2 linked regions of the Occultella kanbiaonis genome follow. Each later gene encodes a partner of the first gene's protein in a complex. Links are inferred from orthologs where the notes say so. Each region holds a gene or a part of one and is shown on either strand. Other genes may lie near its edges. The genes, in order: GKS42_RS23430 and GKS42_RS13650.

The links.
Region 2: the proteins of GKS42_RS23430 (region 1) and GKS42_RS13650 are in contact, whole or in part, in a solved structure (PDB 8BNU), measured with the Escherichia coli proteins. The link is inferred for Occultella kanbiaonis from one-to-one orthologs.

What each region holds. Positions count from the first base shown.
Region 1 is NZ_CP046175.1:5,115,879-5,131,488, forward strand. What follows is about bases 7,008-9,871. They hold GKS42_RS23430 (acetyl-CoA C-acetyltransferase), read left to right. Parts: upstream 7,008-7,713; coding sequence 7,714-9,030; downstream 9,031-9,871. Other genes in these bases: GKS42_RS23425 (TetR/AcrR family transcriptional regulator), read right to left, coding at 7,008-7,551; GKS42_RS23435 (3-oxoacyl-ACP reductase), read left to right, coding at 9,027-9,871. Outside these bases: GKS42_RS23395 (hypothetical protein), read left to right, coding at 1-902; GKS42_RS23400 (aldo/keto reductase), read left to right, coding at 929-1,915; GKS42_RS23405 (LLM class flavin-dependent oxidoreductase), read right to left, coding at 1,971-2,999; GKS42_RS23410 (siderophore-interacting protein), read right to left, coding at 3,044-3,901; GKS42_RS23415 (MBL fold metallo-hydrolase), read left to right, coding at 3,983-4,744; GKS42_RS23420 (acyl-CoA dehydrogenase family protein), read right to left, coding at 4,766-6,853; more of GKS42_RS23425, read right to left, coding at 6,850-7,007; more of GKS42_RS23435, read left to right, coding at 9,872-10,376; GKS42_RS23440 (MaoC/PaaZ C-terminal domain-containing protein), read left to right, coding at 10,373-11,293; GKS42_RS26825 (hypothetical protein), read right to left, coding at 11,786-11,908; GKS42_RS23450 (ABC transporter substrate-binding protein), read left to right, coding at 12,128-13,453; GKS42_RS23455 (carbohydrate ABC transporter permease), read left to right, coding at 13,457-14,413; GKS42_RS23460 (carbohydrate ABC transporter permease), read left to right, coding at 14,424-15,275; GKS42_RS23465 (sugar phosphate isomerase/epimerase family protein), read right to left, coding at 15,369-15,610.
Region 2 is NZ_CP046175.1:2,946,825-2,961,185, reverse strand. What follows is about bases 929-3,927. They hold GKS42_RS13650 (3-hydroxyacyl-CoA dehydrogenase NAD-binding domain-containing protein), read right to left. Parts: upstream 3,459-3,927; coding sequence 1,398-3,458; downstream 929-1,397. Other genes in these bases: GKS42_RS13645 (thiolase family protein), read right to left, coding at 3,455-3,927; GKS42_RS13655 (ribose-phosphate diphosphokinase), read left to right, coding at 929-1,425. Outside these bases: dxs (1-deoxy-D-xylulose-5-phosphate synthase), read left to right, coding at 1-386; more of GKS42_RS13655, read left to right, coding at 418-928; more of GKS42_RS13645, read right to left, coding at 3,928-4,681; pflB (formate C-acetyltransferase), read left to right, coding at 4,872-7,127; pflA (pyruvate formate-lyase-activating protein), read left to right, coding at 7,127-7,960; GKS42_RS13630 (HRDC domain-containing protein), read right to left, coding at 8,075-9,337; GKS42_RS13625 (DUF3000 domain-containing protein), read right to left, coding at 9,334-9,912; GKS42_RS13620 (carboxylate--amine ligase), read left to right, coding at 10,056-11,297; GKS42_RS13615 (hypothetical protein), read right to left, coding at 11,401-11,880; GKS42_RS13610 (HNH endonuclease signature motif containing protein), read right to left, coding at 11,907-14,315. UniProt on the Escherichia coli protein: Catalyzes the formation of a hydroxyacyl-CoA by addition of water on enoyl-CoA. Also exhibits 3-hydroxyacyl-CoA epimerase and 3-hydroxyacyl-CoA dehydrogenase activities.

The sequences.
Region 1 (15,610 bases):
CCGACCTCCCGAAGAAGGTCTCGGAGGTGAAGCGGTGGCTGGCCGCACACCCGGACGTCGACCCGGCCGACCTCGCCCCGCATCCGGGCCAGAAGGCGGCGGGCCGTAGTGCCGCGATCCGCGCCCTGGGCGCGATCGCCACCCCGGCGGCGCTGACGGTGCTCGGGCGGTACGCGCAGGAGAGCTATCCGGACGCCGTCCTCGACGAGCTGCACAAGGCGTGGGGCAACTTCGACCGCCGCGAGTTCGCGGCCACCATGTTCCGCCAGGCGCCGTACACGCTCGACCTCGGCGTGGCCCCGTCGATCGAGGGCATCGGCGCCGTACCCGACCTGACCAGCCTGGACGTGGTCCTCACCGACGGCGCCGACCTTTCTCCGTTGGCCGAGTGCACCGGCCTGCGCACGCTCAGGGTCGGCGCCGAGGGAGCGCCCGGCCTGCTCGGGGTCGAACCGATCCTCGGCCTGCCAGAGCTGACCGAACTGCATCTGACCCGGACCACCCGCAACGCGGACCTGACCCCCCTCGTCGGTCTGGCCGTGCGGCGGATGCGGCTCGACCTGGACGGCGCCGACGGCGCGTTCCTGCTGGACATGCCCGCCCTGGAGAGCCTGCGGCTCGCCGGTGACCCCGACTGGGACGACGCGCGCGCCGCGGAGCCCGACGCCACGGTCGAACAGGCCAAGGCAGCGCTCGCCGACGTCGTCCTGGAACTGGCCCGTAGGGGCGTCCGGGTCGCGGTCTACAAGCACCAGCGTTCCTGGGTCACCGGGCTGCTCGAGCGGGCCGAGGCGGCCGATGACATCGCCATCGTCGACCGCAGCGGCTACGTCGGTCTCACCAACGACGAGGCGGCCCTCGAGAACATCGGCCGGCACCTCTTCGCGAACCTCCTGCCCTAGGAACACCGAACCAGAAGGAAGACACCATGCACACCCGCACCCTCGGACACGACCTCCACGTCTCAGCCATCGGCCTCGGCGCGATGGGCATGTCGCAGAGCTACGGACCCAACCCCGGAAGCCGCGACGACATGATCGGCGTGCTGCGCGGGGCCGTCGAACGCGGCGTCACGTTCATCGACACCGCGGAGGCCTACGGCCCCTACGTGAACGAGGAACTCGTCGGCGAGGCCCTCGAGCCGATCCGTGGCGACGTCGTCATCGCGACCAAGTTCGGCTGGAACATCGTCGACGGCGCGTCGTCCGGCGTCGACAGCCGCCCGGAGCAGATCCGCCGGGTCGCCGACGCGTCCCTGAAGCGGCTCCGCACCGACGTCATCGACCTCTTCTACCAGCACCGGGTGGACCCGAACGTCCCGATCGAGGACGTCGCGGGGACCGTCGCCGAACTCGTCCAGGCCGGCAAGGTCCGGCACTTCGGCCTCTCCGAGGCAGGGGCCGGCACGATCCGCCGCGCCCACGCCGTGCACCCGGTCACCGCCGTGCAGAGCGAGTACTCGCTGTGGACCCGCGACCCGGAGCCCGAGGTGCTGCCCACGCTCGCCGAGCTCGGCATCGGGTTCGTGCCGTTCAGCCCGCTCGGCAAGGGATTCCTCACCGGCACCGTGGATACGTCCACCAGCTTCGCCGAGGGCGACATCCGCAACCGCGTGCCCCGGTTCGAGGCCGGGAACCTGGCGGCCAACGCAGCGATCGTGGACCACGTCCGCACGCTGGCGGCGACAAAGGGCGTGAGCCCCGGTCAGATCGCGCTCGCGTGGCTGCTCGCGAAGCAGCCGTGGATCGTCCCGATCCCGGGCACGCGACGGATCGCTCGCGTCGAGGAGAACGCCGCGGCGACCGCCGTCGCGCTGTCCGCGGACGACGTCGCCGACCTCGACGCCCTCACCGACCGCATCCCGGTCAGCGGCAACCGCTACAACGACGCCGGCATGGCGATGGTCGGCATCTGACGCAGACGGCGCAGGCACCGCCGGGCGTGGGCCTCACCGCGCCCGGCGGTACCGGTCAGCGCCAGCCGAGCTCGGGCGCGACGTGCGTGAACACCGACTCGAGGACGTGCGCGTTGTAGTCGACGCCGAGCTGGTTCGGGACCGTCAGCAGCACGGTGTCGGCCGCGGCGATCGCCTCGTCACCCCGGAGCTGGGCGACGAGGGCCTCGGGCACGTCGGCGTACGAGCGGCCGAACACCGCCCGCGTGCCGTCGATCTGGCTGAACTGATCCCCACGGTCGCCACTGCCGAGGAAGTAGCTGCGGTCACGGTCGTCAACGATCGGGAAGATCGAGCGCGACACCGACACGCGCGGTTCGAAGCCGTGGTCGTGCTCGGCCCACTCCGCGCGGTAGGCATCGATCTGCTTGCGCTGCTGCACGTGGAACGGCTCGCCCGACTCGTCGAACTTGAGCGTCGAGGACATGAGGTTCATTCCCTCCTGGGCGGTCCAGCGTGCGGTCGCGTCCGAACCCGCGCCCCACCAGATGCGCTGCCGCAACCCTTCGGAGTACGGCTCGACCCGGAGCAGACCGGGTGGGTTGGGGAACATCGGCCGTGGGTTCGGTTCCGCGAACTTCTCGCCGGCAAGGATCCTCAGCGCCACCTCGGTGTGCCGGCGCGCCATGTCCGCGTCCGTCTCCCCCTCGGCAGGCGCGAACCCGAAGTGGCGCCAGCCGTCGACGACCTGCTCCGGTGAACCCCTCGAGATCCCGAGCTGGAGCCGGCCGCCTGCGATGAGATCTGCGGCGCCGGCGTCCTCGGCGAACGCCAGCGGGTTCACGTAGCGCATGTCGATCACCCCGGTGCCGATCTCGATGCGGCTCGTCCTGGCACCGGCCGCGGCCAGGAGGGGGAACGGCGAGCCGAGCTGCCGAGCGAAGTGGTGCACGCGGAAGTAGGCGCCGTCCGCGCCGAGCTCCTCCGCGGCAACGGTGAGATCGATGCTCTGCAGCAGCGCGTCGGCGGCGGTCCGGACGGCCGAGGTGGGATGCGGGGTCCAGTGCCCGAAGGACAGGAATCCGATGTTCTTGCGGGAGCTCATCGCCAGTCAACCTCGCGCCGATCGGCGGTATTCCTCGCCTCCGCTCAGGCGTGCGCCGCCTCCTCGGCGTCCACGGCCGCCTTCCACTCGCGCTTGGCGGCCCGCCACCCCTCGTCGTCCAGGCCCCGGCGCCAGTAGCCGGAGATGGACAGGTCCGCCGTCGGCAGGCGCCGCTCGAAGCGCAGGTACGAGCGGATCTCGCGGACCACGTCCGCGTCCCCGTGAACGAAGGCCTGCACCCGGCCCGGCAGGAACTCGAGCTCCCGCACGGCCTCCACCAGCTCCACCCCCGGCGGGCGCGGTGAGGTCTCCCGGTGGATCCACCGCACCTGCGCCTGCGCGGCCGTCAGCAGGGGTTGCTCCTCGGCCGGGTCGCAGACCTCGATGAACGCGCGCACCGGGATGTCCGTCGGCATCGCCTCCAGGGCTGCCGCGATCGCGGGCAGCGCGCTCTCGTCGCCCATCAACAGGTGCCAGTCCGCCGTGGGATCCGGCGCGTACCCGCCGCCGGGACCCCGGAACTGCACCTCGTCCCCGGGCTCCACCGCGACCGACCACGGCCCGGCGATCCCCTCATCGCCATGGACCACGAAGTCCAGGGTCATCCGGCCGGTCTGGGCGTCCCAGGCGCGGATCGTGTAGGTCCGCAGCACCGGCCACCGCTCGGCGGGAAGCGTCCCCTTGACCTCGTCCAGGTCGAACGGCTCGCTCACCCCGGAACCGGGCCGCGGCAGCACCAGCTTCACGTACGAGTCGGTCAGCCCGCTGAACTCGATCGGCAGCGGCTGCCCGTCGAGACCGGCCAGCACCACTCGCCGCATCTGTGGGGTGACGTTCTCGGCGGAGACCACCTCGGCCCGGATCGCGGACCCTCCACGGCGGTTGGGCTCAGGCTGGGACATGACGAACTCCTCGACTTAGACCAAGGCCACCCTAACCCGGTCCTCGAGGGCGGGCGGTGGGGCCTGCGTCACACTGATCCGATGGACCATGCCGCCGACCCGCTGGAACCGGCTGCGGGCGTCATCGTGCTCACCTCGCGCACGATGCACACGACGACCACGGTGCTGCACGACTGGCGTGAGGCCGTCCTCGTCGACCCCGCCTGGCACGCCGACGAACTCGACGCGATCGCCGAGCTCCTCGCCGCGCGGTCGCTGCGCGTGGTCCTCGGCTGGTCCACGCACGCCCACCACGACCACCTGCTCTGGCACGAGCGATTCGGAACCGCTCCGCGACTTGCCACGACCGCGGCGGCGAGGTCCGCCGTCGGGCATATCGACGAGGTACGCGCCGCGCTGGCGGCGGACCTGCGGCCGCTCGCGGGCCAGGTCACGGCGTACGACGGCGGGGCGTTGCCCTGGGCGGGAGGCGTCGCCGAGGTCGTCGCGCACGACGCGCACGCGCCCGGGCACGGGGCGCTATGGCTGCCCGGGGTGGACGTGCTGATCGCCGGTGACATGCTCTCCGACCTCGAGATCCCGCTGGCCGGCGAGACCGGGCTCGCGGCCTACGCGCGGGGGCTGGACCGGCTCGCGCCGTACGTCGAGAGGGCGGCGGTGCTCATCCCGGGGCACGGGCACCCGGCTCTGGCCGGCACGGCCGACTCCCCCACGGCCCGGCTGACCGCCGACCGCGCCTACCTCGCCGGACTGTCCCGCGAGCCTACGGACGACGACCCGCGCCTGGCCGCCGGTCCCGCCTGGCTGCGCGAGGAGCACGCGGCCAACCGGCGAGCCACCTGACCACGCGCGATGGGGCCTCGGTCAGGCGTTGACCTTGGTCCTGCGCTCCGCCTTCTCCTTGGCCCGGAGCGCCTTCTCCGTGACCGGCTCGTTGCCGCTCGCCCGCTGCTGACGCTTGTACTCGCGCGCCTGTGCCTGGCGCTCGGCCTCCACGCCGGTGCCGATGGTGGCGCCGATGTGCTTGTCGGTGTAGCCGAACGCCTCCACCAGGTCGGCGGCGTGCACCCGCAGGCGGGGCAGCAGCCGGTTGATGTAGGAGGTCACGGTGGCCGCCCGCTGGGTCGAGATCCGCCCGTGGATCAGGTACCAGGAGAGGTTCTTCTCGATGGTCACCAGCCCGAACAGGTCCCGCAGCCAGGTCAGCACCTGGCGGGTGTCCGGGTCCTCGATCCGGGCGAGCGCCTCGGTGAACGCCTCCCACTGGAGCAGTTCGCCATGAGCGCGGGCCGCCTCGATGAGTTCGTGCTGGTTGTCGTTGAACACCTGGGCGCCGACCTCGGGCGAGGCACCCTTGGCGCCCCGGAGCGAGGTGGCGATGCCCTCGATCATGGTCTCGACGCGGTCCTCGAGGAGTTCGCGCTGGGCCTCCGGATCACGGAGCTCACCGGCGGAACGGGCCTTGGAGCCCCAGTCCTGGATGGACTGCGCGGCGCGGCGCAGCGGGGTCCGGTGCAGGGTCATGTCCACCGCGCGGTCGGCCACGTACCGCACCGCTCCCGCGACGTCCATCTTCGCCATGGACCGGCCGTAGTCGGCGAGCAGCCGCTTGCCGACGAGCTGCAGCAGCACCGTGTTGTCGCCCTCGAAGGTGGTGTACACGTCCATGTCCTGGTGCAGGCCGACCAGTTTGTTCTCGGCCATGTAGCCGGCGCCGCCGCAGGCCTCGCGGGCGGTCTGGATGGTCTCCATCGCGAGCCAGGTGCTCAGTGGCTTCGACGCGGCGGCGAGGGTCTCGAGGTCCTGGCGGTCGGAGTCGGTGTCGAACTCGCCGGAGAACACCTCGTGGAAGCGCTGCAGCAGCTGGTTGTGCGTGAACTGGGCCGCATAGGTACGGGCGAGGAGCGGCAGCAGCCGGCGCTGGTGCTGCTGGTAGTCCATGATCACGGTCTCCACCGTGTCGTCGGCGCCGGTGAACTGGCGGCGCTCGTTGCCGTACCGGATCGCCGTGGCCAGCGCCATCTTGGACACCGCCACCGAGGACCCGCCGAGCGAGACCCGGCCCTGGACGAGCGTGCCGAGCATGGTGAAGAACCTCCGCCCGGGGCTGTCGATCGGTGAGGAGTACTCGCCCTCGGGCGTGACGTCCCCGTACCTGTTCAGCAGGTTGGTCCGCGGGATCCGCACGTTCTCGAACGCGAGCCGGCCGTTGTCGACGCCGTTCAGGCCACCCTTGAGGCCGTCGTCCTCGCCCCGCACGCCGGGCAGGAAGTCACCGGTGGTGCCATCCGCCTTCGCGGCCCGGATCGGGGTGTAGAAGGCGTGCACACCGTGGTTCACGCCACCGGTGATCAGCTGCGCGAACACCACCGCGGCCGTGCCGTGCTCACCGGCGTTGCCGATGTAGTCCTTCCACGCACCACGGAACGGGGTGTTGATCACGAACTCCTCGGTCCGCGGGTCGTACGTCGCGGTCGTCGCGAGCTCGGCGACGTCGGAGCCGTGCCCGATCTCGGTCATCGCGAAGCAGCCGGGCACGGTCAGGTCCATGGCGCCGGGCAGGAACGTGTCGTGGTGGTGGTCGGTGCCCAGGTGCAGGATGGCCGCCGCGAACAGACCCCACTGGACGCCGCCCTTGATCTGCAGGGACGGGTCCCCGACCACGAGCTCCTCGAAACCCGCGATGTTGCCGCCCGGGTCGTCCGAGCCGCCCAGCCGCTCAGGGAACGCCCGCTGCACCAAGCCGTTCTCCACCAGGAGCTTGGCCTGCTCGAGGACGCGCGCGCGGTGCTCGCGGTAGGGCTGGCCCTCGATCTTGCGGAACCGCTCGTCCAGCATCCACTCGCGCATCTCGCGGCGGATCTGGGCCCAGCGGCCGTCCACCAGATCGGCGACGACCGCGGTGTCGAAGTGCAGACGCGCGGGGGTGGTGGGCTTGGCGGTGCTGCTCATGCTTCCTCCGTTGGAACTGTCGAGATCCGGGTGATGCCGGGCAGCGGGGCGCTCGCCCCGGCCCAGAGCCAGTTGCTGATGAGGACCACGAGGCGGTCGGGGTCCAGGCGGTCCACGGGGTTCAGGGCGAGCCAGGACTCGGCCGAACCTCGTACGAACCCGACCACGCCGGCCGCCCAGGCGTCGGCCAGACGCGGGTCGGACGTGGATCCGGTCAGTACCTCACGCAGCGGTGCCGCGACGTAGTCGGTGAGGGTGGTCAGGAAGTCGGAGACGTCCGCGTCCGGGCCGGGGGCGCCGTCACCGGACCGGGTCACGAACCGGTAGACGTTCGTCGACTGCGCCAGGGTGCCGACGTAGATCCCGACCATCGCGCGGAGCCGATCCTGTGGGCTGCCGGCGCCGTGCGCGGCCTCCTCGAACGCACCGGACATCTCCGCCAGGACCATGGCCCCGACGGCGGACCGCAGGCCGGCCTTGTCCGTGAAGTACCGGTACACGATCGACTTCGACGTGCCCATCTGGGCGGCCATCTCATCCATCGACAGCTCGGCGCCGCCGTGGTGGACGGCCCGGCGCGCGGCGTGGCACAGCTCGGCCCGGCGCTCGGCACGGTGGGCGTCCCATCGGCGCGAGCGGCCGTCCGCATCGGAGCCCTGCGGCTCCGCCGGTGTCGTGGTGACTGTGGCCCTACTCACGTACTGAGAGTATCAGGTACTGTTGGTAGTAGGCACGTGTCGATGCGGGAGCCGCACCTGACACGCCGGGCTCCGGATGCGATCCGGCGCCTGATCAGGACACGATCAGAGCACGACCACGACCATCAGTTCCGAGTCGCAACGATCAGAACGAGGAGTTCCATGCCCAGCACTTCCAGCCCCCGCCGCGCCGCGGTGATCGGGTCCAACCGCATCCCCTTCGGGAAGGCCGGTGGCGCGTACGCCAACGCCACCAACCTGGACATGCTCGGCGCCGCCCTCTCCGGACTCGTGGCCAGGTTCCAGCTGCAGGGCGAGCGGCTCGGGGACGTGGCCGGCGGCGCAGTGCTCAAGCACTCCCGTGACTTCAACATGACCCGCGAGGCCGTCCTGGGGTCCGCGCTGTCCCCGCAGACCCCGGCGTTCGACGTCCAACGCGCCTGCGGCACGAGCCTCGAGACGGTCACCGCGATCGCGAACAAGATCGCGCTCGGCCAGATCGACTCCGGGATCGCCGCCGGTGTCGACTCCACCTCCGACGCCCCGATCGTGGTCAGCGACCGGCTCCGCCGTACCCTCATCAAGCTCTCCCGCGCCAAGACCCTGCCGGACCGGCTGAAGCTGGTCGCGAGCATCCGCCCCGGAGACCTGGCTCCCGTTGCCCCGGACGTCGCCGAGCCCCGCACCGGGCTGTCGATGGGCGAGCACCAGGCGCTCACCACGTTGAAGTGGAAGATCACCCGTGAGGCCCAGGACGAGATCGCCCTCGCGTCCCACACGAACCTTGCGCAGGCATATGAGGACGGCCTCTTCGATGACCTGATCACCCCCTACCGTGGCCTCGTCCGGGACGAGTCGCTGCGCTCGGACACGTCCGCGGAGAAGCTCGCGAAGCTCAAGCCCGTGTTCGGCAAGGGCCTCGGTGAGGGCGTCGCCACGATGACGGCGGGCAACTCGACACCGCTGTCCGACGGCGCCGCGACCGTTCTGCTCGGCACGGACGAGTGGGCCGCCGAGCGCGGCCTGCCGGTGCTTGCGCACGTGGTCGACGCCGAGGCCGCCGCGGTCGACTTCGTCCGCGGCGAGGAGGGCCTGCTCATGGGCGGTGCCTACGCCGTGCCGCGCCTGCTGCACCGCAACAAGCTGGTCCTCGCCGACTTCGACTTCATCGAGATCCACGAGGCGTTCGCCTCCACCGTGCTCACCACCACGGCCGCGTGGGCGGACGAGAAGTTCATGGTCTCCAAGGTCGGCCTGCCCCCGCTCGGCAAGCTCAACCCGGCCGTGCTCAACGTGGCCGGTTCATCGCTGGCCGCGGGGCACCCGTTCGGCGCCACCGGCGCGCGGATCGTCGGCACCCTGGCCAGCCTGTTGTCCCGGGCGAAGCAGGCCCGGCCCGACGGCGGAGGAGTGCGCGGGCTCATCTCCGTCTGCGCCGCCGGTGGCCAGGCCGTCGCGATGATCCTGGAAGCAGCATGAGCGACGCCTACCTCGAGCTCGTGAACTCGGGCGTCACGAAGACGCTCGCGAAGAAGCTCGGACTGCCACGCCCGGCACACCTGCGCCGCACCGACCCGGCCGCCGTCGATACCCCGCTCATCCCGGGCCGGGCCCTGGTCATCGGCGAGGGTCCGGACACGGACGCGGTCGCCCGGACGCTGCTCGGCTGGGACCTGGACGTGCACCGCAACGTCCCCGATGGCCGGATCGGGGCCGTCGTGGTGGTCCTGACCGACCTGACCCGGCCCGAGCAGGCCTCCCAGCGGGTCCTCGCGCTCGGGTCGGTGCTGCGCTCGCTCGCCCCCGGTGGCCGCGTGGTCACCGTCTCCCGGGCCGCCGGCCCGCACGACGAGCCGGCCGTCGCAGCGGTGCGCACCGGCGTGGACGGCCTGCTCCGCTCGATCGCGAAGGAGCTGCGCGCCGGTGCGACCGGCAACGGAATCGTGCTCGGCGACCAGATCAGCCCCGACGCGCCCTCCGCCGTCGGGGCGCTGCGGTTCCTGTTGTCCGCCCGCTCGGCGTTCGTGGACGGCCAGTTCGTCCACGTGAACACGGCCGACGGCGTCGCACCGGCGGACTGGACGCGTCCGCTCCAGGGGCGGGTCGCCGTGGTGACGGGTGCCGCGCGCGGCATCGGCGCGGAGATCGCCCGGGTGCTGCACCGCGACGGCGCACAGGTGCTCGGCGTGGACGTGCCGGCGGCCGGGGAATCACTGGCCTCGGTGATGAACCAGGTCGGCGGCATCGCGCTGCAGCTCGACATCACCGGCGCCGACGCCGCCGCACGCATCATCGAGCGGGCCAGGTCCCGGTACGGCAGGATCGACATCGTCGTGCACAACGCCGGGATCACGCGGGACAAGCTCCTCGCCAACATGAAGCCGGACCACTGGGACTCGGTGGTCGCCGTGAACGTTCATGCGCAGCTGCGCATGAACGAGGCGTTCCTGGCCACGGACGGCCTGAGCCCGGACGGGCTGCGGCTCGTCTCGCTCGCGTCCACGTCGGGGATCGCCGGCAACCGCGGTCAGACGAACTACGGGTTCTCCAAGGCCGCCGTGATCGGGATGACCCGAGCCCTCGCGCCGCGGCTCGCCCACGGGGCCGGGACCGCGAACGCCGTCGCACCGGGCTTCATCGAGACCGAGATGACGGCGCGGATCCCCGCGCTGACCCGCCAGGTGGCCCGCCGGCTGAACTCGCTGCAGCAGGGCGGCCAACCGGTTGACGTCGCCGAGACGATCGCGTTCCTGGCGTCGCCGCAGGCCGGTGGCATCAACGGTGAGGTGCTGCGGGTGTGCGGGCAGAACCTGGTGGGCCAGTGAGTACCCGCCGCGAGCAGCTCCTGCCGGAGGTTCCCTCGCTCACCTCGCTCTACGGGCAGGCCGTGGCCCGGTCCGCCCGCCTGATGGTGCGCCGGCCCGGCCCGATCGTGGCCCGGTTGCCCGAGATCTCCTACCGGGTCGACGACGTGCGGGTCGACCGGGCCCAGCTGGCCGCCTACCAGCACCTGCTCGGCGAAGCCGGCTCGGACACCCTGCCCGCCGGGTACGTTCACGTGCTCGGATTCCCGGTCGCCATGGCCGTGATGGCACGGGAGGACTTCCCGCTGCCGCTGATGGGCATGGTGCACGTGGCCAACCAGGTCCAGCAGCGCCACCCCGTACACGCCGAGGACGTGCTGACCGTCCGGGCGTGGGCGCAGAACCTGCGCGCGCACCGCTCGGGGACCCAGGTGGACCTGGTCACCGAGGTCGGCCAGGCCGACGGCCTGGACGTGCTGTGGCGCGGGGTGTCCACCTACCTGGCCAAGGGCAAGCCGCTCAAGGGACTGGCTCTGGTGGAGGCGGCCGACGGCGGCGCCTCCTCGGGTGCGTACCCCACCGACACGCCGCTGCCGGAGGCGACCGCGAACTGGCGCCTCGGCGCCTCGACGGGCCGGCGCTACGCCGACGTGTCCGGGGACCGGAACCCGATCCACCTGTCCGGGCTGAGCGCGAAACTCTTCAGCTTCAAGCGGGCGATCGCGCATGGGATGTACACGGCATCGCGAGCGCTGGCCGCCGTCGGTCCGGCGCGGGGCGACGCGTTCACGTGGGAGGTGGAGTTCCGGAAGCCGGTCTACCTGCCCGGGCAGGTCGCCCTGAATCTGACCGCCAGCGATGCGGGCACCACGTTCCTGGGCTGGGACCCGAGAACCGGCACCCGGCACTTCTCCGGGGCGGTCCAGCCGCTGCCGTGAGCCGTACCCGGTGGCGCCGGTCCGCTGCACAGGGCTCGAGCCAGGCCCGTCGGCCCGGCCCGAGGTGCGCCGAGGTCAAGCCGTGGTGACGTCCCGGCGGGCGAACCTGACCAGGCCCACCGCGACCGCACCGGCCGCGACGGCGGTCATCACCACCGAGCACCGCGGAGCCGGTGGCGCCCGTGCCCTCCGGATCCAGCCCGAACACGATCGAGGACGGGGGGATGCCCACACCGGCGATCAGGGCTGAGGGCGGTCACCACGGCGTATCCGGCCGACGACTGCGCATGGATCCCGAGCCTGCGGGACCGGAGCAGTTCGGTGCGGCCCAGCTCCTCCTCGCCACGCCCGTTGCAGGTCACCAGGAAGGCCACGCCCAAGGCCAGAGCGACGGCGCCGGTGATCCAGATCTTCGTCCAGACGGCGCCACCGAGGGTGTTCGCGGCCGCGGGGATGAACCCTGGGTGCGCCCACCCGCCAGGGTCGCGGTGGTCATCGTCCCGCTCCGTTCAGCGCGGCGAGCTCGTCCCCGTAGTGGCTGAGGAAGAGCTCCTCCGGCGACGGCGGTGCGGCAGCGATGGACCTCGGCTGCAGCCGGGCGACCTCGGCCAGCATCGTCGGGAGTCGGCGTCGTCCACAGCGAACGTGACGTACTCGCCGTCGGCGTCCAGGTCGCGCATCCTTCCCGGAGGCGTCCGCCCGTCGTGCGAGCACGGCCGTCCGAGAGATCGGTTTCCGATCATTCGGGCGATCTCTTGTCCTTGATTCTCCAACGTTGTAATCTTGGCGGCTCGCGCTAGTTGACCGATTCAACGATGAAGACGAGAGACACCAATGACGACGACACGACGCCAGTTCCTTGCCATGGCCTCGATGGGGGCTGCCGGCCTCGGCCTCGCCGGCTGCAGCCGCGGAGACACCGGTGATGGTGACGGCGGCGGTGGTGGCGGCGGCGGCGGTGATGGAGACAGCACGTCCCTGACCCTCACCTGGTGGGGCAACCCGACCCGCAATCAGAACACGACCGACGCCATCGACGCGTTCACGACCGAGAACCCGAACTTCTCCATCGAGGCCCAGCCCGGCGAATGGGCCAGCTACTGGGACAGGCTGGCCACCCAGACCGCCGGGAACACGGCGCCCGACATCATCCAGATGGACATGGCCTACATCAGCGAGTACGGGCAGCGCGGGGCACTCCTGGACCTCGCCGAATACGGACTCGACACCAGCAAGTTCATCGAGGGCACCGCGGACTCCGGCGTCATCGAGGGCACGAACTACGGCGTCAACGCCGGCATCAACTCCCCCTCGGTCCTGTTCAACGCGGCCATGTTCGAGGAACTCGGCGTTGACCTCCCCGATGACACGACCTGGACCTGGGACGACTGGCTGACGACGGCCATCGCGATCACCGAGGCGTCCGGCGGGGAGATCATCGGCACGACGGCCTTCATCTCCAACGACGTGATGCTCAGCGCCTGGTTGCGGCAGCGGGGCAAGGAACTGTTCATCGAGGGCAACCAGCCCGGTTTCGACGTGTCCGACATCACGGAGTGGCTCGAGTACCACCTGCAGTTCGCCGACGCCGGCGCGATGCCCTCGGCCTCCCAGATTACCGAGGAGGCCTCACTGCCGTTCGACCAGGGCCGGCTCCTGACCGGCACCGCGGCCATGTCGATGTACTGGTCGAACCAGCTGGACGCGGCCGAGGCCGCGGGCGGCACCGAGTACGCGATGCTGCGCTACCCGAGCTTCGACGGCGACGCCACCACCCGCAAGGCCTGGTACAAGGCGTCGATGCTGTGGTCGGCCTCTGCGCGCACCGAGAACCCCGAGGCGGCCGTCGAGGTCATCAACTGGTGGGTCAACAGCACCGAGGCCGCCGAGATCTGCCTCTCCGAGCGCGGTATCCCCGCGAACGGCGAGATCGCGGAGCACATCAGTTCGATGCTGTCCGACCCCCAGCAACGGGTCGCGGCCTTCATCGCGGACATCGAGCCCGAGCTCGGCGACACCCCGATCGCGCCGCCGCCCGGCGGTGGCCAGCTGGGATCCCTGCTCCTGCGCTACTCGAGTGACCTGCTGTTCGACAAGCTCACTGTCGAGGAGGCGGCCACCGGCTTCTACGACGAGCTCGTCACGAGCCTCGGTGGCTGACGCGTGAGCGCCCTCTCCGAGCTCTCCAAGCTCAGGACCGGCGGTCATCAGACCCCGGAACAGCGCGCGGCTCGGCGCAAGGAGACGAGCCGGGACAACCGGGCCGGGTATGCGTTCCTGGCACCCTGGCTCGTCGGTCTGTTCGCATTCACGATCGGCCCGATGCTCGCGTCGCTCTACCTGTCGTTCACCGACTACAACCTGATCCAGTCACCGAACTTCACCGGGTTCGACAACATCGTGCGGATGCTCGGTGACGACCGGCTGCACCAGTCGCTGCGGGTGACGTTCACCTATGTGCTGGTGGGCGTGCCTCTGCAGCTGATCGTCGCACTCGGGATCGCGCTGCTTCTGAACAAGGGCATGCGGGGGCTGCCGTTCTACAGGTCCGTGTTCTACCTACCCTCCATGCTCGGCGGGTCGGTCGCGGTCTCGTTGCTGTGGCGACAGATCTTCGGGACCGACGGTCTCATCAACCAGCTCCTGCGGGCGCTCGGCGTCGACGCCACCATCGGCTACGTCTCCCATCCGGACTATGCCCTCTGGACGCTGATCCTGTTGCACGTGTGGACATTCGGGTCACCGATGGTGATCTTCCTCGCCGGGCTGCGGCAGATCCCGACGATGTACTACGAGGCGGCCGCCCTGGACGGTGCCAACTCGCGCAAGATCTTCCTGAGGGTCACCCTGCCGTTGCTCTCCCCGATCATCTTCTTCAACCTGGTGCTGCAGGTCATCGGTGCGTTCCAGTCCTTCACGCAGGCCTTCATCGTCTCCGGTGGGTCCGGCGGGCCGTCCGACTCGACGTTGTTCTACACGCTCTATCTGTATGAGCGCGGCTTCACCAACTTCCAGATGGGCTACGCGTCTGCCATGGCCTGGCTGCTCCTCGTCATCATCGCCGCCTTCACCGCGATCAACTTCTTCGCCGCAAAGTATTGGGTCTTCTACGATGACTGATGTCGAACTGATGGCCGGGCCACGACCCGATGCGGTGAGCCGGCTGCGCTCGGTCGGCAAACATGCACTGCTGATCGCCGCGAGCCTGGTGATGATCTACCCGCTCGTCTGGATGCTTGTCAGTTCACTACGCCCCACCGACGTGATCTTCCGGACCCCGGGGCTCTGGCTCAACGAGCTCTACCTGGACAACTACATCGAGGGCTGGACTGCGCTGGCCCGCCCGTTCGACTGGTACATCGTGAACTCGGGCATCGTCGTCGTGGGAGCAGTGGTGGGGAACCTGCTGTCCTGTTCGCTCGCGGCCTACGCATTCGCCCGGCTGAAGTTCCGGCTGCGCACCCTGTGGTTCGCGATCATGCTGATGACGATCATGCTGCCGTTCCACGTCGTGATCGTGCCCCAGTACATCGTGTTCAACACCTTCGGGATGGTGAACACGTTCCTTCCGCTGGTGCTGCCGAAGTTCCTCGCCACCGATGCGTTCTTCGTGTTCCTCATGGTCCAATTCATCCGGGGCATCCCGCGCGAACTGGACGAAGCGGCACGCATCGATGGCTGCGGGCATTTCCGCATCTTCTTCCGGATCATCATCCCGCTGATGGTGCCGGCCCTGGCGACTGCGGCGATCTTCACCTTCATCTGGACCTGGAGCGACTTCTTCACGTCGCTGATCTATCTGACCGCGCCGGATATGTACACCGTGCCCCTGGCCCTGCGTTCCTTCCTGGACGCAACCTCGGGCAGCAACTGGGGCGCGATGTTCGCCATGTCGATCGTGTCGCTCGTGCCGCTGTTCCTGGTGTTCCTGTTCGGTCAGAAGTACCTGATCCAGGGCATCGCCACCACCGGCGGCAAGTAGCGGGCCGCCGAGGACCGCACCTGCTCGCCGAGAGTCAGCGACGACAGGTGCGGTCCGACGGTCGGCCGGGCGGCGGGCGACCCCGAGACGGGCTCAGGCCGCCGCGTCGAGCGCGCGCAGGTGGGCGAGGGAGTCCCGGAGCTCCGGTTCGAAGTCGCTGAAGTGGCACTCCACGCTCACCGGCCCGGTGTAGCCGCCCTCACGCAGTGCCGTGAGGAACGCCGCCAGCGGCCAGTCCCCCTGCCCGGGCGGGATGCGCCCGGAGTCGGCGATGTGGGCGTGCCCGATCCGCGCGCCTGCCACCCGGACCACGTCCAACGGCTCCGCCTCGGTCA
Region 2 (14,361 bases), 2.2 Mb from region 1 along the record:
GCGTCGGCCCGTTCGCGGCCACGGCCGTCGAGGTCGGGACACGGCTCGGCCGGCAGGGGATCGGCAGCACCGTCGTCGACCCCCGGTGGGCACTGCCGGTGCCGGAACAGATCCTCGACGCTGCCGCGCGGCACGACCTCGTCGTCACCATCGAGGACGGAGTGGTCCAGGGGGGCGTGGGGGCTGCGATCCGGGACGCCCTGGCCGAGCGGGAGGTGGCTGTCGGCGTGCGTACGCACGGCATCCCGACCAGGTTCCTCGGCCACGCGAGCAGGTCCCAGCTCATCGCCGACCTCGGCCTGCGGGCCAAGGACGTCGCCCGGGACACGGCTGCGGCGGTGGCCGCGCGCACGGACCGTCGCGCCGCCCTCGACCAGATCCCCTAACATCGCCAGCAGACCCCCGAAAGGCACGTGTATGCGAGACATTGTGGTGTTCACCGGCAGCGCGCACCCCGCGCTCGCTCAGCTGATCTGTGACGAGCTGGGGATCGAGGTGTCCCCGTCGGAGACCTCCCGGTTCAGCAACGACTGCCTGCAGGCGCAGCTACTGGCGAACTGCCGTCAGCGGGACGTCTACATCGTCCAGCCACTGGTGCCACCCACCCAGGAGCACCTGATGGAGCTGCTCCTGATGATCGACGCGGCCAAGGGCGCCTCGGCCGCGCAGATCACGGCGGTGATCCCGCACTTCGCCTACGCCCGGTCGGACAAGAAGGACGCGTCCCGGATCTCCCTCGGCGGGCGCCTGGTCGCGGACATGCTGGTCGCGGCGGGCGCGGACCGGATCCTCACGATGACGCTGCACTCGCCGCAGGTGCACGGGTTCTTCTCGGTGCCGGTGGACCACCTGACCGCCCTCGGGGTGCTCGCCGACCACTACCGCGACCGTGACCTGTCCGACTCGATCGTGGTGTCGCCGGACCTGGGGAACGCGAAGACCGCGACCCAGTTCGCGCGGCTGCTCGGCCTGCCGGTCGCCGCGGGCAGCAAGCAGCGGCTCGCGGACGACAAGGTGGTCATCGACGCCATCGTGGGCGACGTCGCCGGCAAGCGGGCGATCGTGCTCGACGACGAGATCGCGACCGGTGGCTCGATCGTCGAGCTGTTGTCCAAGCTCGCCGAGGAGGGCTGCCACGAGGCGTCGATCGCCTGCACCCACGGCCTGTTCACCGGCAATGCGGTGGCTCGCCTGAGCGAACACCCGATGGTCACCGAGGTGGTCACCACGGACACGGTGCCCGCGCCGGGCGACTGGCACTCACTGGTCGTTCGGTCCGTCTCCCAGCTGTTCGCCGAGGCGATCCGGCGGATCCATGAGGGTGAGTCGGTCAGCAGCCTCTTCGACGGCGTCGACCCGACCCACGCCCCACCGCAGCCCTCCCTGTTCGAGCGGCCTCAGCTCGCCACGTCACGGGTCAGGTGACCCGACCGGCGCAGGTACGGCGTGATCCCACCCAGGTGGAACGGCCAACCGGCGCCCAGGATCATCCCGAGGTCGATGTCGGCCGCATCGGAGACCACCTGCTCGTCCAGCATCAGGGTGACCTCCTCCGCGAGTGCGCCGCCGACCCGGTCCAGTAACTCCGGCGCCGTGTAGGCCCGGCCGGACCGGGATCCGAAGTACCGCTCGATCCCCGGGTCCACCGGTGAGGCCGCCGTGGGACGACCCTCGTAGGTGACGAAGGGCGTGCCGTCGGTGACCATCCGGGCCAGCCCGGGCGAGGTCGGGTAGCGGTCGCCGAGGTTCTCGCGGAGCGTGTCCAGGACGTGCATGGCGACGGCGGGCCCGACCAGCTGCAGCAGCTGGAACGGCCCCATGGGTAGGCCGAGCGGCCGCAGCGCGGCGTCCGCGGTGGGTACGTCGGTGCCGTCCTCGAGGGCACCGAGGACCTCGCCGAGCAGACGCACGAGCAGCCGGTTCACGACGAAGCCGGGCGCGTCGGCGACGGCGATCGCCGACTTGCCCGACGCCTTGGCGACGGCGAACGCGGTGGCGTAGGCAGCGTCGTCGGTCCGTTCGGCGCGAATCACCTCGACGAGCGGCATCTGCGCGACCGGGTTGAAGAAGTGCAGCCCGACGACCCGCTCGGGATGGGCGAGGTCGGCAGCCATGGCGGTGATCGACAGCGCGGACGTGTTCGTGGCGAGGATCGTGTCCGCACCGACGACCGTCTCGAGCTCGGCGAACACCTTCTTCTTCACGTCGAGCTCCTCGAAGACCGCCTCGATGACCAGGTCTCGGTCCGCGAGGTCGGCCAGGTCGGTTGTCGCGGTCACCAGGGAGGTGATCCGGTTTGCCTCGTCGGCTCCGATCCGACCCTGCTCGGCGAGCTTGGCCACCTCGACCCGGACGAACCCGAGGCCCTTCTCGGCACGGTCGGCGTCCAGGTCCCGCATGATCACCGGCAGGCGCATCCGGCGCGCGAACAGCAGCGCCAGCTGGGAGGCCATCAGCCCCGCACCGACCACGCCGACGGAACGCACCGGCCGGGCCAGTTCCGTGGGCGGCGCACCCACCGGCCGCTTGGCGCGGGAGGAGGTCAGGTCGAACGCGTACACACCGGCCTTGAACTCCGGTGAGACGATCAGGTCGGCCAGTGCGTCGTTCTCGGCGGCGAAGGACGCGTCCTTGTCACCGTCCGCGGCGAGTGCGAGCAGATCGAGGGCCACGTACGGGGCCGGTGCGGCACCGTGCAGACGGGCGTCCACCTTGGCCCGGGCCGCCTCCACGGCCTCGAGCCACCGGGCGCGGCCGGCTTCGTCGATCGGCTCGGGACGGGTCGGAGAGACCTCGCCGCGGAGTACGCGGGCGCTCCAGCGCAGCGACTCGGCGAGGAAGTCCGCGGGTTCCAGGGCGACATCCATCAGGCCGAGCTCGACGGCCTCGTCGGCCTTGAGCTGGCGGTTGTTGCGCAGCGGGTTCTCCACCACCACGCCCAGTGCCTTCTCGATGCCGATCAGGTGCGGCGCCAGGAACGTGCCGCCCCAGCCGGGGATCAGGCCGAGGAACACCTCGGGCAGGCCGAGGTTGCGCACCGAGCCGGCGACGGTCCGGTAGGTGGCCGAGAGAGCCAGTTCCATGCCGCCGCCGAGCGCGACCCCGCCGACGTAGGCGAACGTCGGGACGGCCATGTCGGTGAGGATCCGATAGGTGTTGTGACCCGCCTCGGCGATCTCCCGGGCCTGCACGGTCGTCGTGATGCCGGCCGCGGCCTTCAGGTCGGCGCCGGCCGCGAAGTGGAACGGCTTGCCGGTGACGGCGGCGGCGACGATCTCGCCGGCGGCGGCGCGGGCCGCGACGGCCTCGACGGCCTCCCGCAGCGACGCCATGCCGCCGGCGCCGAGCGTGTTCGGCTTCGTGAAATCGAGGCCGTTGTCGAGGGTGATCAGGGCCAGGGTGCCGAGGTCATCGAGCTGGACGTCGCGGACCAGGGCGCGGGTGATGCGCTCGCTCATCGGTTGTTCTCCTCGGTGGCAACGGCGTAGTCGGGGTGGTGGGGGTTCTCCCAGATGACGGAGCCGCCCTGGCCCAGGCCCACGCACATGGCGGTGATGCCGTAGCGGACCTCCGGGTGCGCGGCGAACTGGTGGGCGAGCTGGGACATCAGGCGCACGCCGGACGCGGCGAGCGGGTGCCCGACGGCGATCGCGCCACCGTAGGGGTTGACCCGGGGATCGTCGTCGGCGATGCCGAACGCGTCCAGGAACGAGAGCACCTGCACGGCGAACGCCTCGTTCAGCTCGAACAGGCCGATGTCTGAGATGGACAGGCCCGCGATCTCCAGGGCGCGCTCGGTGGCCGGCACGGGACCGAGGCCCATCACCTCGGGCGGGACGCCGGCGTACGCGTAGGAGACCAGCCGCAGCTTCGGGGCCAGGCCCCACGCGGCGGCGACGTCGCCCGCGACCAGCAGGGCCGCCGTCGCCCCGTCAGTCAACGGCGAGGAGGTCGCCGCGGTGACCCGCCCGCCCGGCCGGAACGGGGTCGGCAGGCCGGCCATGCCCTCGACCGTGGTGCCGGGCCGGGGCGGCTCATCGGCGGTGGCAAGGCCCCAGCCGCGCTCGGGGTCAGGCACGCCGACCGGGACCAGGTCGCCGGTGATGTGCCCGGCGGCCAGCGCCGCCGCGTACTTCGCCTGGGAGGCCGCACCGAACGCGTCCGCGCGTTCCTTCGTCAGCGCCGGGAACCGGTCGTGGAGGTTCTCCGCGGTCGCGCCCATGACCAGGGCGTCCGGGGAGACGATCCGCTCGGCGACGAACCGGGGGTTCGGCTCGGCGTCACGGCCGAGGGGGTGACGGCCCATGTGTTCGACGCCGCCGGCCAGGGCTGCGTCGACGGCACCGACGGCGATTCCGGACGCGAGCGTGGTGACGGCGGTCATCGCTCCCGCGCACATGCGGTCGATCGCGAAGCCCGGGACCGTGGTCGGCAGCCCGGCCAGCAGGGCGACCGTGCGGCCAAGGGTCAGGCCCTGGTCGCCGGACTGGGTGGTGGCGGCGATGGCGACGTCACCGATGGAAGTGACCGGGACGCCGGGGTTGCGCCGGAGCAGGTCCCGCACGACTGCGACGGCGATGTCGTCCGCGCGGGTGTTGGCGTACAGGCCGTCGGGCCTGGCCCGCCCGAAGGGGGAGCGAACGGCATCGACGAGCACAACATCTCGACCGAGTAGGGGCATCGGGCGACCTCCTGGTCACGTCTGCGGGACTTCTGGGACTGCGAGTACTAGGTAACTCCGGGGCCACTCTATACGGCGTGGATGTGATCCGGCACACCGGGCCGGACGGTCTTTGGTCCCGGGATTCCCGTCGGTGCCGTTCCTAGGGTTGAAGGGAGCGAGGGGCCAGGCAAGGGAAGGGATTGCGGCGATGACCACGACGACGCACGAACGGGCGGCCCATGGGGCCTGGCACGACTTCGCCCCTGGCCCGTGGCAGGAGCGCGTCGACGTTCGGGACTTCATCCAGCGCAACTACACGCCGTACACCGGTGACGGATCGTTCCTGACCGGACCCACCGAGCGGACCACCCGGGTGTGGCAGCGCCTGGAGGCGATGTTCCCGGCCGAACGAGAACGCGGCGTGTACGACGTGGACGCCAGGACGCCGTCGGGCATCACCTCGCACGGGCCGGGCTACATCGATCGAGACGACGAGATCATCGTCGGGTTGCAGACCGACGCTCCACTGAAGCGGGCGATCATGCCCAACGGGGGCTGGCGGATGGTCGAGACGGCCCTGAAGACCTACGGGTACCCGGTCGACCCGGGGCTCGCGACCGTCTTCACGACGTACCGCAAGACCCACAACGACGGCGTGTTCGACGTCTATCCGCCGGCCGTACGCCGGGCCCGGTCGAGCCACATCATCACCGGGCTGCCGGACGCCTACGGTCGGGGCCGGATCATCGGGGACTACCGTCGCCTCGCCCTGTACGGCGTGGACGCCCTGATCGCGGACAAGCGCCGCGAGCGGGAGGAACTGGGGGAGCGGCCCTCGCTCGAGGACGTGATCCGCGACCGGGAGGAGAACGCCGAACAGCTCCGGGCCCTGGAGGATCTGCGCACCATGGCCGCCGGCTACGGCTTCGACGTCTCCGGGCCGGCCCGGACCGCATCCGAGGCGGTGCAGTGGCTGTACTTCGCGTTCCTGGCCGCGGTGAAGGACCAGAACGGGGCGGCGATGTCACTCGGGCGGACCTCGACGTTCCTGGACGTCTTCCTGCAGCGTGACCTCGAGTCGGGTGTGCTGGACGAGACCGGCGCGCAGGAACTGATCGACGACCTGGTCATCAAGTTGCGGATCGTCCGGTTCCTACGCACCCCGGACTACGACGCACTGTTCTCAGGGGACCCCACCTGGGTCACCGAGTCGATCGGTGGCATGGGCGCCGATGGTCGGACCCTGGTCACCCGGAACTCGTTCCGAATGCTGCAGACGCTGTACAACCTGGGCCCGGCACCGGAGCCCAACCTCACGGTGCTCTGGAGCCCGCTGCTGCCCGAGGGGTTCAAGAGGTTCTGCGCGCAGGTCTCGATCGACACATCCGCGATCCAATACGAGTCGGATGAACTGGTCCGCGGTGACTGGGGTGACGACGCGGGCGTCGCCTGTTGCGTATCCGCGATGGCCATCGGCAAGCAGATGCAGTACTTCGGCGCCCGGGTGAACATCGCCAAGGCGCTTCTGTACGCGATCAACGGCGGACGGGACGAGGTCACCGGGGCCCAGGTCGCGCCCGAGACCTCGCCCGTGACCGGGGACGTGCTCGAGTACGACGACGTCCGGGCCCGATACGACACGCTTCTGGACTGGCTCGCCGAGACCTACGTCGACGCGCTGAACTGCATCCACTACATGCACGACAAGTATGCATACGAGCGCCTGGAGATGGCGCTGCACGACCGTGACATCCTGCGCACCATGGCGTGCGGCATCGCCGGCCTGAGCGTGGCGGCGGACTCGCTCTCGGCGATCCGGTACGCGAGCGTGCGGCCGGTCCGGGACGAGTGCGGTCTGGTCACCGACTACGAGGTCACCGGCGAGTTTCCCCGGTACGGCAACGACGACGACCGGGCCGACGCGATCGCCGTCGACCTGGTGCGTTCGTTCATGGCGAAGCTGCGCACCCGGCCCACCTACCGCGGTTCCGTGCACACCCAGTCGGTGCTGACGATCACGTCGAACGTGGTGTACGGCAAGCACACCGGTAACACCCCAGACGGACGCCGGGCCGGAGATCCGTTCGCGCCCGGGGCGAACCCGATGAACGGACGGGACACGCACGGCATGCTCGCGGCGGCCCTGAGCGTGGCCAAGATCCCCTACGGCGAGGCGCAGGACGGGATCTCGCTGACCACCACCGTGGTGCCCAGCGGGCTCGGCCGGACGGGCCAGGAGCAGGTCGGCAACCTGCGCGGGCTGCTGGACGCGTACATGGGTGCGGGCGGCTTCCACCTGAACGTGAACGTGTTGAACCGGGAAACCCTCGAGGACGCCATGCTGCATCCCGAGAACTATCCGCAGCTGACCATCAGGGTGTCCGGGTACGCGGTGAACTTCGTGCGGCTGACCCGCGAGCAGCAGCTCGACGTGCTCTCGCGGACCTTCCACGGGAGCGTGTGATGGTTGTGACGGCGCCCGGCCCGGATGTGCGGGCCGTGGCGGGTGGCCGGGCGCCGGAGGTGGCGCGGGAGGACCGCTCCGTCCGGCTGGCGCGGATCCGGCTCGGGGAGCTCGGCTCGGTGCACTCCTGGGAGCTCGTGACCGCAGTGGACGGGCCCGGGACCCGGATGACGCTGTTCCTGTCCGGGTGTCCGCTGCGTTGCCTGTACTGCCACAACCCGGACACCTGGCGGATCCGGGACGGGCGGCTGACCGATGTGGCGGAAGTGCTGACCCGGGTGGCCCGATACCGGCACGTGTTCGCTGCGACCGGCGGCGGGCTGACCGTCTCCGGCGGCGAGGCGCTCATGCAGCCGACGTTCCTCGGCAGGATCCTCGCCGGAGCGAAGGAGCTGGGGGTGCACACCACGCTGGACACGTCCGGGTATCTGGGTGCGAACGCGACCGATGTGATGCTCGCCGACACCGATCTGGTGCTGCTGGACGTGAAGTCCGGGGATCCGAACACCTACCGCCGGGTGACCGGGCGGGACCTCGGACCGACGCTTCGGTTCGGGCGCCGGCTCAGTGACGCCGGCATCGCCACCTGGATCCGGTTCGTGCTCGTTCCGGGCCTGACCGACGACCCGGACAACGTGGCACTGGTGGCCGACTACGCCGCGTCGCTGCCCTCGGTGGAGCGCGTCGAGGTGCTGCCGCTGCACCAGATGGGGCGCGAGAAGTGGGCGCGGTGCGGGATCCCGTACGAGCTCGCCGACACGAGACCGCCGACGGCGGAACTCACCCAGCGGGTGCGCGACCAGTTCGCGGCGCGTGGGTTGCTGGTGTTCTGAGCAGGTTCGGGTTACGAGGCCCGCGGGGTCGTTCCGGGTGCTGTTCCGGTTCGGGCCGTTCTCGCGGCGCGGGCCGTTCGGGCCCCCTGGGCGGTGCGCGCCCATCTGGCCGTTCTAGCCGTCATCCTGGGTCGCGGTGGGATCCTTCACGAGCGGCGGAGCCACGAGCGCGCGGGCGATCGGCTCGGCGACGAGTTCCACCTGCCACGGCCGCGCACCGAGGTCGGTCAGCGCGATCGAGACCGTCTCCGGGGTGATCCGACGCGGTGGCGCCCATGCGATCCGGCGCTGGAACTCCGGTGTGAGCAGGTTCTCCTGCGGTACGTCGAGGCTGTCGGCGAGCTCGCGCACGTCGTGGCGGACGTTCTCGAGGCGGACGGCACCCTCGGGGTTGCGGTCCCGCCAGGCACGCGGCGGGGGCAGGGTGTCGCCGAGCGGGGTCCGCTTGGCCGGCAGGTCCCCGGGACCCAGCGTGAGCGCTCGCGCGACGGCCGCGGCCCAGGTGGGTAGGCGGCGGGCGGCGCCGCGGTTCTTGAACGGACGGAGCTCGGCGAGCGCAGCCTGGCTGCGCGGCTTGGCCTGCGCGGCGGCGACGATCGCGGCGTCGGGCAGGATCCGGCCCGGGGAGATGTCGGCGCGCTCGGCCTCGATCTCACGGGTGTGCCAGAGCTCGCGCACGATCGCGAGTCCCTGGGTGTCGCGGACCAGGTGCGTGCCGGAGGTGCGGCGCCATGGGTCGATCCGCGGCGAGGGTGGCGGAGCGACGCGGATCGCCTCGAACTCCTGCTCGGCCCAGTCGAGCTTCCCGGCCTCGGCGAGCTGACCGGCGAGCACGTCGCGCAGCTCGACGAGGACCTCGACGTCGAGGGCCGCATAGCGCAACCAGCTCTCCGGCAGCGGACGCTCGGACCAGTCGGCGGCCGAGTGCTCCTTCGCGAGGGCGAAACCGAGCTCGCCCGCGACCATGGGGCCGAGGCCGACCCGGTCGCGGCCGAGGAGGCGGCCGGCGAGCTCGGTGTCGAAGAGGCGTGACGGCGTGAAGTTCAGTTCCGCGAGGCACGGCAGGTCCTGGTTGGCGGCGTGCAGAACCCACTCGACGCCGTCGAGCGCGGCACTCAGCCCGCTGAGGTCCGGGAGCTCGCGCGGATCGATCAGGGCGGTGCCGGCCCCGGCACGGCGGATCTGCACGAGGTAGGCGTGCTGGCCGTACCGGTAGCCGGACGCACGCTCGGCGTCCACGGCGACCGGCCCGGTGCCGGCAGCCATCCGCTCGGTGACCTCGTCAAGGGCGGCGGCGGTGCTGGTGACCTCGGGGACCCCACCCGCCGGTTCGAGGAGAGGGCGTAGTTCGGGGGCCGTGGGCTCGACGTCGGTCATCGCTTCCTGTTCAGTGGGCTCACGTTGTCCGGGATCGGCGGTAGACCGGCAGTCTGGCAGGACAGCAGCGCCCAGGCACGCAGGTGCGGTGCCAGGTCGGTGCCCTCCGGCGTCCAGGACGCCCGGATCTCGATCTCCACCTCCCCGGACCGAAGGTGCAGGCCGCCGAAGGTCTCCGAGAGCACGCGGGTCACGGTGCCCGAGAGCGAATGGTGCTCGGCCCCCTCTGCCTCGAGCGCGTCGGTGAGCCAGGACCAGCCGACCTCGCCCAGCATCGGGTCCGCGGAGAACTCGGGTTCCAGCTCGGCCCGGGCCATGATGATCACCCGGAACTCGCCGTTCCAGGCCTCCTGGCCCTCGGGGTCGTAGAGCACCACGAACCGTCCGTTGCCGAGCATGTCGTCCGGGTCCCGGGTCGGGTTGACCTCCCCTGTGAGTGCCAGGGCGTACGGCGCGATCCGCGTCGGGGCCGGCACCTCCTCGAGGTGGAACTCCGGACGCATACGGTGCCCACGCAGGCTCAACAGAGCCGCCTCGAAGTCGGGGGGCGCGACCGGCGTCTGCTGCACGTTCACTTGTTCAGGCTAAGCCGCGCGGGGCCAACCCACGAGAGGCGCGCCGAAGGTGGGCCGCTAGACTCACCCACGTTCCGCCGTCGGGCATCGGCCCCGCGCAGCGAACCACCCACCCGCCAGAACCGCACGGAGGACGCGCGCCCATGACCAACCGGACGCTCTGCCCGGTGCTGCTCGGCACCGACCTCGGTATCTACGCGATGGCGCGGTCCTTCCATGAGGCGTACGGGGTGCGGTCTGTCGTCATCAGCGAGTTGCCGCGGGGGCCGATCAACGACTCGGCGATCCTGGACAACGTGCTCATCGGCGACGGCGCCGACGACGCAACGATCCTTGCCGCGCTCGACACCGTGGCCGCGGCGCACGCCGGCGCGGACCGGATCCTGGTGGTCAACTCCGACCACCAGCTCGCGTTCGTGCTGCGGCATCGGGAGCGGCTCGAGGAGAACTACGTGATCCCGTTCGCCGACGCGGCGACCGTCGATGCCCTCGCGGACAAGACCTCGATGTACGCGGTACTGGAGCGGCTCGGGATCCTCGCGCCGGCCACCGTGGCCGTCGCGGCGCTGCCAAGGGACGAGCCGGCGTGGCGGGCTGCGGCGGCGCGGCTGACGTTCCCGATCGTGATGAAGCCGTTCGCGGGCGCCGAGTTCGAGGAGCTGAAGTTCGCGGGCCGGCGGAAGGTCTACGCGCTCGACGACGCCGACACGCTCGTGCGCGAGCTGGAGCGGATCGCCGCTGCCGAGTACGGCGGGACCATGCTGCTGCAGGAGCTCGTGCCCGGTGACGACACGTGGAACCGGGTGGTGAACTGCTACGTCGACTCCCACGGGGACCTCACCATGGCCGCCTCCGGGCGGGTGTTACTGGCGATGCACCAGCCAACGTTCATCGGGAACTCGGCGATCATCATGGTCGACTACGACGCCGAGCTCGTGGAATCCGTGCGTGCGGTGCTCGCCGAGGTGGGATTCCGCGGGTTCGCGAGCGTCGACTTCAAGATCGACCCGCGTGACGGCCGAGCCCGGCTGCTGGACATCAACCCGCGCCTTGGGCGATCGCACTACTACGCGAACGTCGGCGGGGTGAGTACCGCTCAGGTGCTCGTCGAGGACCTGGTGCGTGGTCGACGGGTCGAGCCACAGCGGGCGACGGCGGAGGGCATCTATGCGTACATTCCGACGTTCGTGCTGGGTCGGTACGTGCGCGACGAGGCACTGCTCTCGCAGGCACGCGGGGTGCTGCGGCGTCGCCGTGCCGTGCACCCGCTGAAGTACCGCAAGGACCGCAACGTGAAGCGGTGGGCATACCGGCTGCTGGCGCAGGTCAACCAGCTGCGGGCACTGCGGACGTATTACCCGCGGCCCACCGACAGCGGGTTCTGAGCCGGGCGGACAGCGGGTTCTGAGCGAGTTGACAGGTCGTCATGGCAGCCGACCGGATTCGGTACCCGTGTGGAAATGTCGGCCGACGAAGCCCGTCGAAGCCTCAGCCGACGAAGTCGGTGCCCGCGTAGAAGTGGAGCACCGGCACACCGAGCTCCTCGCGGGCCCTCGAGGCCCAGTCCTGGTGGAACGTGTCCTCGACGGCGTGCGGCCGCGTGACCACGATCAGCTCGGCGGCGTTCAGGTTGTTCACGGCCTGCTTCACCGCCGGCAGCGGGTCGTCCGCGATGACCGAGCCGGACGCCGTCGCACCGGCTGCGCTGAGACGCTCCAGCGACGCGCCCAGGGAGATGTCCGCGGTGAACTTGGCCTTCTGCTTGTCGGCGCGATGGACGAGGGCATCCCACGCCTCGCGCATCTCGAACAGACTCAGGTGGTCGATGAAGTCGGTGACGATGTTGCGCTCGGTGTCGGCCGGCACCAGTACCTCGAAGGTCGCCTCCGGGTCGTCGTGAAGATTGAGGATGTTCTTCACGTCGCTCTCGCGGAGAGCTTCTTCGGTGAGGATGAGAAAGGTCGGCATGAGGCGAGCATAGTGTGGCCGGCCGGTCAGAACGGCGGCGGCTCGTCCCGACGATCCGCGGCTGCGGGGGCCACCTCACGGGCGAGGCGGATCGTGTCCCCGGCGGTGAGTTTGCGATACCGCTGACCGGTCGGCGTGGTCCACTCGAACACGCCGGGCGTGGGCTGGACGAGGCGGTAGCGGGCGTGTGTCTTCAGCAGATGGTGCCGCTTGCACAGTGGCCCGAGGTTGTGTGCCGCCGTCGGGCCGGCGGGATAGGGCACCGTGTGGTCGAGCTCGGAGTCGACGGCCGGTTGCGAGCAGCCCGGGGCCACGCAGGTCTGGTTGCGCTGGCGTACGTGGTCCGCGAGCCCGACCGGGGGAGTGTAGGTCGTGGTGCCGACGTCCAGGACGGTGCCGGATGCGGGGTCGGTGAGCAGACGGCGTAGCGTCGCCTGCGCAGCGTAGGCGCGCGCGTCTCTGGCTGGGATCGGCCCCAGTGAGGTGACGTAAGCCGGAGCGTCGCCGCCGAGGAGGGTGGTGATCGGCATCGTGACGTCCACCCGGGCCCGGCGGCCGGCCGACGAGCCGATCGGGTATCGGTGCAGCACGGTGCCCGACGCCGGGACGGCCCGCGTGGGCTCCGGGTCGGAGACGGGAGGCGAAGCGAGATCGACCTCGCTGCGGGAGATGACGAGGCCGAACGCAGACCGCGGTGTGGCCGCTGCCCCGAGCGCGGACGGCGTTGTCACCGTGTCGCCGCGGAGGTGGGCGCCGCCCTCGAGCAGTCCGGGGTCAACGCGCTGGTACCTCGGCGTCGGGTGCGGCGTGGACAGGGCCGTGCCGTGGGCCGCGGCCGCGCCGTGGGCCGCGGCCGCGCCGGTCCGGATCGCTTTGCTGGTGGGCGGAGTGATGCCGCTGGGCGCAGCGGTGCCGGTGGGCCGGATCGCGCGGGTTGGAGCATCCGCCTGCGGTGGAGGGGGCACGGGCATGCCAGGGAGTGCACCGACGATGGGAGTCACTGGGCCGGGTGGCGCGTTGCGCACCCGTAGCCGGCGCTCCTCCTCGCGCATGCGGTCGCGATACCACTCGATTCCGGCGGGGCTCAGCGCATTGATCACCAGCTCGCGATCGCGTCCGGTGCGGTCGGCGATCGCGAGGTACCGTGCGATCGCACGAGCCGTGGGCACGACACCGTCGGCCATGAGGGCGGCGGCGTCGAACGGGGCGACGAGGCCGAGAATGACCGGTGGCAAGGTGCACTGGCCGCCGACAGGCACGGATGGGGTCGCAGGGCCGGCCGCGGGCGGGCCGGACACGGTGCCCGGTGCGGGCGGGTCGGACACGGCAGTGCCGGACGGAGCGGGGCCCGACCGGCCGTCCGTCACGGAAGGAGCGTTCGCCAACGACGCGCCGGCGATCGGAGCATCCGTACCCGCCGGGAGCTGGATCGCGATGGTCCCGGTGGCCAGGGCGGTGTGCCCGAACAGGCCGAGGAAGTCCGCTCGCAACTGTTCGATGGTGTTCGGGTCCCCGTTGGCACGCGCAGCGCGCGCGGCGCCGTCGAGGGCGGCGTCCACGGCCGCAGCGTCCAGCGTGGGCATGACGGCATAGAGTCCACTCATCCCGTCGCCGAGCGGTCTCGGGCGATCGACCCGCCGTCTCTTGGCCGCCTCCTGCGCCCGCTGGGTGAAGTGCGCGTGATCCACCTCCGCGACCGCACGCGCCAGATCTTGGCGGACCTGGTGGTGCGGCCGGTGCCGTGCCTTGGGGAGGACGATGTCCTGCACCTCGATCGCCTGGTCCGAGGACAGGTGCTCGACGGCGGCCACGATGAGCTCGGCCTTCGCGACGTCTATCTCACCGGCGGCGAGGGCGTCGGCGGTCGAGATGCACTCGTGTCGCAGCGCATCACCGGTTCGGATCAGGTTGCGGCCGCGCTGCTTGGAGCAGCCGAGCCGCATGGCCACCTCCTCGCCGGCGAAGTTCGTGTTCTTCGTCCCGGCCGTGCGTGCGGCCGCCGGACCCAGTTCAAGCCGCACATCCTGTCCCACGAGCGACGCGCGTTCGCGGACCTTGCCTGCCGCCCACGAGCTGACCCGGTCCCAGGCCGCCATCTCCTCGAGCGTTGTGTACGAGTCTCCGCGCAGACTGTCCGCCGCCAGGAGCAGGCTCAGCAACTCGGGCCCAGGGGCGAGTTCGGCGAGGTCATCGGCGTCCACGGTCCTGGGTTCTGCTTCGGCCGGGTCCGGGGCGCCGGGCTCCGTGGTGGGAACTCCGAAGATCTCCGCGAGGAGCTCCTCCGGTACCTCCGCCAGCCAGTCGGCGGGGACGGTCAGCTCGCCGTCAGCACCCAGCCAGGAGGCGTACTCGGCGGCGGCGTCGGCGCGGTCGGCGGCCGCGAGTGCGGCGGCCTCAGCGTCGGTGAGCCGCTCGTCGTCCGTGCGTGACTGCATGACCCCACTCTAGAACACACGTACGACATCGGGTTCTGGGGTGTGG